3 regions of the Desulfosporosinus sp. SYSU MS00001 genome follow, and region 1 is predicted to be linked to each of the others. Evidence: riboswitches for the same ligand, from Rfam matches in the RefSeq annotation. Region 1 holds a riboswitch; each other region holds the start of a gene.
What was found. A riboswitch is a leader RNA that binds a small molecule or an ion and turns the genes downstream of it on or off. The one in region 1 is predicted to bind FMN.
Positions count from the first base shown of each region.

Region 2: another riboswitch for FMN. It lies ahead of ribD (bifunctional diaminohydroxyphosphoribosylaminopyrimidine deaminase/5-amino-6-(5-phosphoribosylamino)uracil reductase RibD); the one in region 1 lies ahead of ACPUYX_RS16805 (FGGY-family carbohydrate kinase).
Region 3: another riboswitch for FMN. It lies ahead of ACPUYX_RS04625 (DMT family transporter); the one in region 1 lies ahead of ACPUYX_RS16805 (FGGY-family carbohydrate kinase).

Region 1 covers NZ_JBNFTW010000010.1:100,741-104,020, forward strand. The annotation lists gene ACPUYX_RS16795 (hypothetical protein) at 1-305, shown strand, start outside; gene ACPUYX_RS16800 (YkgJ family cysteine cluster protein) at 373-1,101, shown strand; FMN riboswitch at 1,147-1,260, shown strand; gene ACPUYX_RS16805 (FGGY-family carbohydrate kinase) at 1,462-2,985, shown strand.
Region 2 covers NZ_JBNFTW010000006.1:52,928-56,207, reverse strand. The annotation lists gene ACPUYX_RS12185 (riboflavin synthase) at 1-295, opposite strand, end outside; gene ribD (bifunctional diaminohydroxyphosphoribosylaminopyrimidine deaminase/5-amino-6-(5-phosphoribosylamino)uracil reductase RibD) at 320-1,447, opposite strand; FMN riboswitch at 1,609-1,723, opposite strand; gene ACPUYX_RS12175 (GNAT family N-acetyltransferase) at 1,774-2,316, opposite strand; tRNA gene ACPUYX_RS12170 (tRNA-Pro) at 3,144-3,220, opposite strand.
Region 3 covers NZ_JBNFTW010000002.1:262,976-266,255, reverse strand. The annotation lists gene ACPUYX_RS04640 (HAD family hydrolase) at 1-214, opposite strand, end outside; gene lepB (signal peptidase I) at 574-1,110, opposite strand; gene ACPUYX_RS04630 (YgaP family membrane protein) at 1,299-1,493, shown strand; FMN riboswitch at 1,553-1,702, shown strand; gene ACPUYX_RS04625 (DMT family transporter) at 1,855-2,826, shown strand.

The DNA.
Region 1 (3,280 bases):
TTTTAGATGTACCTAAATACCGAAAATCTCGTCCCTTATTTCAACAACTGTTGACGTTTTTGGAGCAAGCGCTACACAATAACAGACCTGTAGCCTTTCTAAATTTAGATAATGGAGAAGAAAAGCGATTGGATTCTTGGCACTGGGTCACCATCATTGCGATGGTATACGCAGCAGAAGATAGCAGAGCGATCCTAAGAATTTTGGATGGAGGGCATATAAAAGAAATTGATTTAGGGCAATGGTTTCAGACAACTGCATTAGGCGGCGGGTTTGTAAGTTTTGATTATGTTGATGAGAACTGAATACTGCCTTAAGAGAGGATTGCGGATTATAGACAACGACAAGGAGTGGAAGGAGACATAGTTAGTTATGGATCAGCGGAAGTTAGTTTTGAATGAGGACAGTGAGTTTAATTTTCTTTGTCATGACGGTCTCGATTGTTTTAAAAAGTGCTGCCGGGATATTAATATTTATCTCACACCTTATGATGTCCTCAGAATGAAAAATTTGCTTGGCATGTCTTCAGGAGAATTTCTGGATAAATACACTCTAAACGTGCAATTGCCAACTGGCTTTTCTATAGTTCAGATTAAGATGTCCGAGGAGGATAATTTAACATGTCCCTTTATTACCTCAAAAGGGTGTCGGGTTTATAAAGAACGACCCTGGTCTTGCCGCATTGCCCCGGTGGACATGTTGGGCGGGGGGAAATACTCCTTTATTTTTGAATCTTCCCGTTGTCATGGGTTAAATGAGAAAAAAAGCCAAACTATTAAAGAGTGGATTTCTGACCAGGGGCTAGAAATTTACGAAGAAATGGAACAAGGGTTTAGTGAAATCCCCGGTTACTTAAAACTTACCGGTGATCAGGAAATTGATGATAAGCTGATAAAGCTATTCTTCTTAGCTTGTTACGATTTGGACAACTTTAGAAGCTATTTAATGCATAATACTTCCTTGGCTGAAAAAATGGATGTAACCGTGGAACGATTTGAAGAGATAAGGCATGATGACGTTCAGTTAATGAATTTTGGTTTTCAACTGCTTTCTTTAGGTACTGAGCACTTGAAAGATCTGATATCTAGGGAATTGGTTTAAATTGACAAAGAGAATCAATGGTGTTACTTTATAATTAAGTTAATAATTATCCTTCAGGGTTGGGTGAAATTCCCTATCGGCGGTATAGCCCGCGAGCCGTAAAGCAGATTCGGTTGAATTCCGAAGCCGACAGTATAGTCTGGATGAGAGAAGGTGATGTTCACATACATAGTAGTGATATTATGTATTAAGTTTGTACTGTCAAATTCTCTTAAGCTTGCTTAAGAGAATTTTTTTTCCAATTTCTAAGCCCCCCACTTCTTGTTCGGCAATAATGTCCACTGGACATTATTGTATCTGAAGCCCCGATGTTCAGCTTTAGCTGAACGAGTTCACTAGGGGTCATAATTATTAAAGGAGATGGATACTTTGGAAAGCTACTATCTTAGTTTTGATGCGGGATCTCAAAGCGTAAAAGTGGCTGTTTATAATAAAACGATGCACTGTGTTGCTAATACATCCAATCAGACAACGATGAACTACCCCCATCCAGGATGGGTGGATATGGATGCTGATGAATATTTATCTTTGACAAAATTGGGAATTAAACAGTGTATTGAGCAATTGCATACCAAGGGTATTGACCCCAGTTTAATCAGAGCCATTATGGGTGACGGAATTATTTGTGGAATTGTTGGGATTGACGAGAGAGGAAAGGCGATTACTCCTTACATTAATTATTTGGATTCCAGGACCCAAAACGATGTGGAAACTTTAAATCAATTGGATCTGGATATTTGGGGTCATGAGACAGGCAATGCTGAACCATCTTGCATGTTTCCCGCTTTGCATGCCAGGTGGTTGTTAGCCAATAATAAAGCGTTTCAAGAACGAGGTCAAAAATTTGTCCACAATGCTCCTTACATTCTTATGAACTTGGCCGGTTTAGACGGTCGAGACGCTTTTATTGATTGGGGAACAATGTCGGGCTGGGGTCTTGGTTACCGCATTTATGAAAAACAATGGTCCGATGAACAACTAGCTATCTTAAAGATTGATAAAACATATCTGCCGAAGATTGTTAAACCTTGGGATATTATTGGTACCTTATCGGACGAAGCAGCACAAGAAACCGGATGTCCAGCGGGTATCCCGATTTGTGCCGGTGCCGGAGATACAATGCAGTCCATGTTAGGAAGCGGAATTATTGAAACGAATAAGGCTGTTGATGTGGCAGGAACATGTGCTATGTTCTGTGTTTCTACTTCTGGAATAATCCCTGAATTAAGTAAAAAGGGGAGCGGTTTAATTTTTAATAGTGGAACATTGAAAGATACCTATTTTTATTGGGGATTTGTTAGAACCGGAGGTTTAGCTCTGCGTTGGTTTAAGGATAATATTTGTCAAAAGGCTGATGATGATAAATATTATCAATGGCTTAGCCAAAAAGCGGAAAAAGTACCGCCTGGGTGCAATGAGGTCATGTTTTTACCATACTTAACTGGTGGGTACGGTGAATGGGCTAATATTAAAGGTTGTTTCTTAAACATGAGTTTAGATACGAATCAATTTGTTTTATGGCGAGCAGTCTTAGAGGCAATTGCCTACGATTATATGGAAATCACAGATACTTACAGAAATGCCGGAATTGATATTAACAGAATTACTATTACTGAGGGCGGGAGCAGAGATAATCTGTGGAATCAGATTAAGGCTGATGTCATGCAAAGTGAAGCTATTACGTTAGAAATTTCTGGTGGTGCAGTACTGACAAATTGTCTAATTGCAGCCTATGCGACAGGAGCGATCGACGATTTGCCAGCGACACTTGAAAAGAACACTAAAATATCTAATTATTATAGCCCTAATAGCAGCAATTCAACAATCTATCGAAACCAGTATAGACAACAAAGAGATATCTTAAGAAAGTTATCTAATAGTTGATAAGAGAGTCCAAGACAATCCTTCATAGCGGAAAATAATTAGAACACTCGATATTACCTCTCTTTATAGTTAAAGAGAGGTAATTTGCTTCCCTAATTAAAATGCCTGCCGTCTGTGGCCTCGGGGCTTCGGCACTCAGGGAAAATAAAAGTCAGGAGATTATGCAGTAATCTCCTGACTTTATAGTTTCTGGCTTCTAAAGTTATCTAACTTGGTGACAAACGGTTATAACTTGAATATCTTGTATTGTACCATAATTTACCATACTACAAGAATGGAATGAGGGTGAAGCACA
Region 2 (3,280 bases), on a different contig from region 1:
TCACTAGATGTCCTCCCAAGCGGGTTTGGAGTTGGAGGGCCCTTTCTAAATTTACTCGGCTGCCGCTCTTCAAATCGCCAAGATTCGTTTTAGCTAGAGTTTCAGCCATCACATCGACGGTAAATTTTTCACTGCTTTGATGTATTACTGTTAGGCAAACTCCATTGACAGCAATACTGTCTCCCAATTGGGTTCCCTCAAGGACTTTCTTTCCCTGCAGCGTAAGCCTTCCGGAGTCTGGTAAGAGGCGAAGATCACGGACAATACCTAGTTCTTCAACAATTCCGGTAAACACATGTATCCTCCTTCAAAGCATCTGTTACTGGCTAATGTCATGTGGCTTAAAATAGCCTGTTACATGAATATCTCTAAAATTCATATCTACCTGGAGGTCATAGAGCTCAATGGCATCTTTCATCAATTGGATGTTCAAGCCGGAAAGGGGAGAGGGGCCATTTCCTCCTACTAATTTAGGTGCGATGAAACATTCTAATTTGTCAACACACTCATTTTCAATAAGAGAACCTGCCAAACGACCACCGCCTTCTAGTAAGATACTGATCCATCCTCGGCGAAAGAGATCTTTAAGCATTTGCTTAAGTGGAACATAACGTGACGTATCATATTGCCAGATTTCAACGTTCTTAAGCTTTTGCAATCGACTGAGCTTTTCAGTTGGTGCTGCCTTTGTTGTAGCAATAATACAAGGGCTTTCGGCGGAGGAGGTGAGAACCTGTGAGTCTTCAGCTAAACGGCATCTGCCGTCAACAACTAGCCGAATAGGATCTCGACCGCCGGGTAAGCGGCAGGTTAGTGCTGGGTTGTCGTGAAGGATTGTTTCACTGCCAACAAGGATAACATCGTATTGATCACGTAAGTGGTGGACGTATTGGCGAGAGATCTCGCTGCTCACCCAGCGGGAATCCCCGGTTTCAGTGGCAATTTTTCCGTCTAGAGTTAAGGCTGTCTTGTAAAGGACGAAAGGCATAGTTGTGGTTATTGCTTTGCAAAATGCTTCATTTAATGATGCAGCCTCATGCTGCAATACTCCCACGTCAACTTGAATCCCCGCTTCACGTAATCGTTGAATTCCGCGACCTGCAACGAGAGGATTGGGATCTTGCATAGCTACAACAACACGTTTGACGCCTGCCTTAATTAGAGCGTCAGAGCAGGGCGGGGTTCGGCCGAAATGTGAGCAAGGTTCTAAAGTAACATAAACTGTAGCATCCTTGGCTTGATCCTGAGCTTCTGACAAAGCATGGACTTCGGCATGAGGAGTTCCGGCTTTTTGGTGGTAGCCCCGCCCGACGATTTGATCATTTTTGACGAGAACACATCCGACCATTGGGTTCGGACTGGTTCTCCCTAAGGCCTGAGCTGCCAGTTTAATAGCTTCAGACATATAAGTTTCATCTGTTGATTTTTGAAAAGTTTCCCGTTGCATACAATTCCTTTCTGAAACTTTTTAAGATAGTTTCCCCCAAAAATCGTAAATACCATCAAGGATCATAGCCAATAATTAGGAAATAAAAAAACACTCGCTATCCTCGAGTGTTGAGCTAAAAGTCATAGTAAAAAAGCGTAAAAAAAGACGCATTTTTTAATCTATTCCTCTTCTCATCCAGACTATACTGTCGGCTCCGGAATTAAACCGGATCTGCCAAAAAGGCTCGCGGGCTGTACCGCCGATAGGGAATTTCACCCAACCCCAGAGGATAGTATATTATTAAATTTGATTATAGTGTACCCCAGGTCCAGCGATTTGGCAACCTATAATTTTCCGTGAAGGGTCAAAAATTCATCACGCAATAATCCCATAAGGACAGCATCATGATAATTTCCAAGTACGTAGCGTGCCTCTCGCTGGCGTCCTTCGATTTTAAAGCCAACTTTTTCGTAGGCTCTGATTGCTCGAAGGTTTTCGTCCCAGGTATCCAATGAAATCCTATGAAAGTTCCATTGAGTAAAGAGAAAACGGACAAAGGTTATAATAGCATCTGTTCCGTAGCCCCTGCCCCAATATGATTTGTCACCAATAACAATAAACAGGGTTGTCGAACGACCAGGAACATTGAGTTCTTTAAAACCAATGGTGCCAATCAATAAGTTCTTTTCATTCAAAATTGCGTATCGGTAAACGTCAGAAGGGCCGTCGAGAAACTTTTCAATGATTTGATCTTTTGAATAAAGAGTATTTAGCGGCCAAGCTCCACTTGACCAATAATTAATTTCCTCATCGCTTAACCATTGGTAGATAATATCGATGTCATCCTCTTCAATCGGGCGAATCTTGATTTTCTTTCCCTCTAACATATTAGGCTCCTTCTCAGTACTTTATCTTTGGATTATAGTACATCTAATTTATACACCAAGTTTGGTACATCTATTGTAGCACTCAATTGAAACAATGAAAAATATTTAACCAATTCGAATTTGGACAAATAAATCGCTTTTTAACAACTTATTTCCTTGATCCGCCTTAGAAGTTTTAGCACATATGATACTTGAAGTCCAGAGTAAAAGAATTGTCATAATTGCGATTCCAGCACGGATATGTTTCAAGAAAACTCATTTCCAAGTATAAATTGGATTTAGGTTACCAATGTACTTTTTATCACAAAATGTTATAATAAGTCAAAAGCAATTTTAGTCTATTTTCATGTAATTCACATAAAAATATCCTTCTTGATTTAATCGAAGGACCTCTTTTCACATTAAGCTTTGGAGAAGGTAAAAGGAGAGCAGTAGCTCTCCTTTTACAATGCGCAAATGTAAGGATCATGAAAATCGCCGAACCGAGAATACGACTCGAAAAAAATTGGCAGAGAGCGGGGATTAGTACAAGTTATTAATGTCACCAGATCTGAGATGGAGTTGTACGAAATGGATTCTGGGAAAATTCGTAGAAGTATCGCTTTAAGATTAAGAAACTCTATTATGTGTCATTGGGCGAGAAATTTATTGTTAAAGATCTGTTATTTCATAATAAAGGAAATTGGTGTTTACATAATTAACCATTAGGGATTAAAATAATTGCTAAAGAAAAGGATTTTTTTTCCTTAAAAATTGAAAGGGTCAAAATAGGGTCAAATGACCCAAAAATAAAGGATCTCCAAAACTGGAGATCCGCTAATACCAGATGGTCGGGGCGACGGGATTCGAACCCACGGCCTCTTGGTCCCGAACCAAGCGCGCTACCAAACTGCGCTACGCCCCGTAACTCGTTTATCAGAACGAATACTATAATAACAAACCCCTTTGCTCCTGTCAACATTAT
Region 3 (3,280 bases), on a different contig from region 1:
AACATTCTGTAATGAAGGTTTCTTCTCTGGATTCTTCAGGTAAAGCTCGACTAACCAGGTTTCTGATACCATTTCCTATAAAATATTTATAGGCTTCCAGGTCATGCGCTTTCAAGTCTAAGGTTTTCAAAACCAGGTTCATTGAGTCAGCAATATCCTCAAGGGAGTTAACCAACGTCCCATCAAGATCAAAAATAACAGCTTTGTAAGTCATGATAGAATTATCCTCCTGCTTTAAAAATTCAAGTAGGTGTATGCTAAGGTTAAGTCAACGGAACGGAACAACAAAAAACTTGATTCTCCGGGTATAATCAGACTCTACAGGCATAGATAAAATCGTATATATAATCCGCCAGAACTGATTCTGAGGATTGGCATAATATCGTTATTCTCTTAGGGACTGAACACTAGGCATTGAACCGAGAACTAAAATGCGGGAAGTGTAATCAATTAACGGCCAAATGATTGTAGAGATGTTTTGGTCAAATGGTCCCCCATCTTTCTAACTGAAATTCATGAAATAAAGAAGAGAGTCCTTTCCAGGAGACTCTCCCTTATCATGAATCTTTCTAATTACTTAGCTAAGGTTCCAAACCGCTGCAAGGGCCAATATCTTAAAACTGCTTTTCCTTCGACCTCCTTGGCAGGCAAAGCTCCCCAATAATGGCTGTCGAGACTATGATTGCGATTATCGCCAAGTAAAAAATAAGCATCTTTGGGAACAACCACAGGACCGTAATTATAATTAGGAGCTTCCATTTCAAAGGGTTCTGTCAGAGGTTGATCATTAATATAGACCTTCCCGTTCGTAATTTGAACTTTGTCTCCAGGTAATCCAATAACTCTCTTGATCCAATAGTCCCCACTGGAATCCAAATTCTTTGGAGGGTTAAAAACAATGATATCATCCCTTTGTATTCCTGTAAATTTATAGAACAACTTGTCTACAATGACTCTATCCTGTTCATGAATAGTAGGCATCATTGACGGCGACGGTATCGTTGCCGCTTCCACCACATTACTTCGTAAACCCCACGATAATATAAAGGCAAAGATCAGAATTTCTGCAATTTCCATTATTACTTTAATTAAACTTTGCTTTTTCGCCAAAAAAGACCCTCCTTTAAGTTCTCCAAATTTAATTCGCTGCCTTTTAGAATTTCCCTCTTTTTAATGTTCTAGTTCTATTTTAATAGTCTTATTCTAAGCCATATCATTGTCTCCCTTCTCATATAGTCTCTTTCTTAAATTGCATTAACCCTTCAAGATATGGGAAAAAATAATAAGGGGGTGATTGTATGATATGTAATGTTGGAAAAACCGAGCAAATTGTTAGAATTATCATAGGAACAATTATTGTGCTTTTAGGTCTGGCCTTCAAAAGCTGGTGGGGGCTTATCGGACTCCTGGGGATAGCAACGGGATTACTGAGATATTGTCCGGTAAGTAATATTCTAGGAATTTCAACCTGCGAAGTTCGAGATGAGAAATAGTTTTATAATATAAGGCTACCCTTAAACAATAAATTCTGTTATACTTTCATTAACTGAATTTGATCCTTCGGGGCAGGGTGAGATTCCCTACCGGCGGTGACGATTGCCTGTGCAATTCAGCCCGCGACTCGATGCAGCCTTAACGATGCATCGACTGACTTGGTGAAATTCCAAGGCCGACGGTAAAGTCCGGACGAGAGAAGGTAAAGACTAGGTTTAGCCAAGCTGCTATCCTGGTCCCTCGTATATGCCTCGTGAAAGGAATTGTTTCTCGGGGTATTTTTCATGCACAATTTTCTTTTTGTGACATGTGAAGGTTCAATTCAAATACATGTTATAAGATATGGAGGGTTTGGATTTAATGCAAAAAAAGCAATCATCTCCTTGGGCAATTTGGTGGATCGCCCTTGGAGCGGCCATGTGGGGACTTGACGGTGTCTTTATTGTTACATTGCTCCACTATGTGACATCCTCTCAAATTGTCTGGATGGAACATATATTATTGTTTCTCTTTGCTGCTCCAGTGCTTATCTGGAAACGTCAGGAGCTGCGGCAATTAAAGCTCGCTGACTGGTTAGCCGTCATATTCATCGGCTGGGGCGGATCCGCCGTAGCTTCGATCCTGTTTACTGCCGGATTTACTTATGGCAATCCAAATGTTGTTCTCATCCTGCAAAAACTACAGCCGATTTTTGCCGTCCTCCTTGCCGCCTGGGTCCTTAAGGAACAACTGCGGAAAAACTATTGGAAATTATTTATCGCTGCACTCATTGGTGCCTACTTACTCACCTTTGGTCTGCACATTCCAACTACCGCCGCAAACACCTCACAGCTTATCGGGTCCTTATTTGCCATCGGCGCCGCTGCACTTTGGGGAGGATCTACGGTGATGGGCAAACATCTCGTTGGCAAATTGTCGTTTACCACGTTAACGGCACTTCGATTCGCTGTTGCTCTGCCTTTGTTGACAGTCATTATCTTAGTACAACATCCAAACTGGCTTATCATTGGCAAAGCCCTTAGTCTGGCACCTGTTTGGGCAAACCTCTTGTTTCAAACGCTCGTACCAAGCCTTGTAAGTTTGCTCCTTTACTACCGGGGGTTAGACGGCGTGAAGGCTTCTCATGCTACCATCGCAGAACTTGCCTTTCCTGCAACCGGCTTGCTTCTTAACTGGCTGATTTTACATCAGACTATTGATCTGGGGCAATGGGTTGGTTTTGCAATAGTCTGGATAGCCGTACTTCAGTTATCTCGGATGAACCACGAACCGGAAGCAATAGGGCTAAACCTTGAATCATCTGCTCAGCAAGCAGATCTAGCAAGCAAATAAGAGTTGGGATAATATAGGAACTAAGCCTTGACAATTACAGAGTCATTTCTATAATTACTAGAGTTTTTCAAAGTGAACTCGTTCAGCTAAAGCTGAACATCGGGGCTTCAGATACAAAAATGTCCAGTGAACATTTTTGCCGAGCCGCCTTTCCCAATAGGAATACTTAGAGGCGAAGGAGGACTCTACCCCACCTGAAGTTAACGAAGGACCCACCCCTACTTATAGAAGTGGGGGGCTTAAAAAATTGGATAAAATAAATGATTACTGAGGTAAGTGGTTAACACTTACCTCAGTTTTTGTCATACAGATCTATTACTTTGAAGAAATCCAACTACTAAATCTGATGTTTAAATTTCAGTTACATATGTTTGCCAATATTATGAAGATATTTTGAATTATCTTTAATATTTTAAGTAACTTTTCAAATTATCTCTTTTACTTCCTCTGTCAT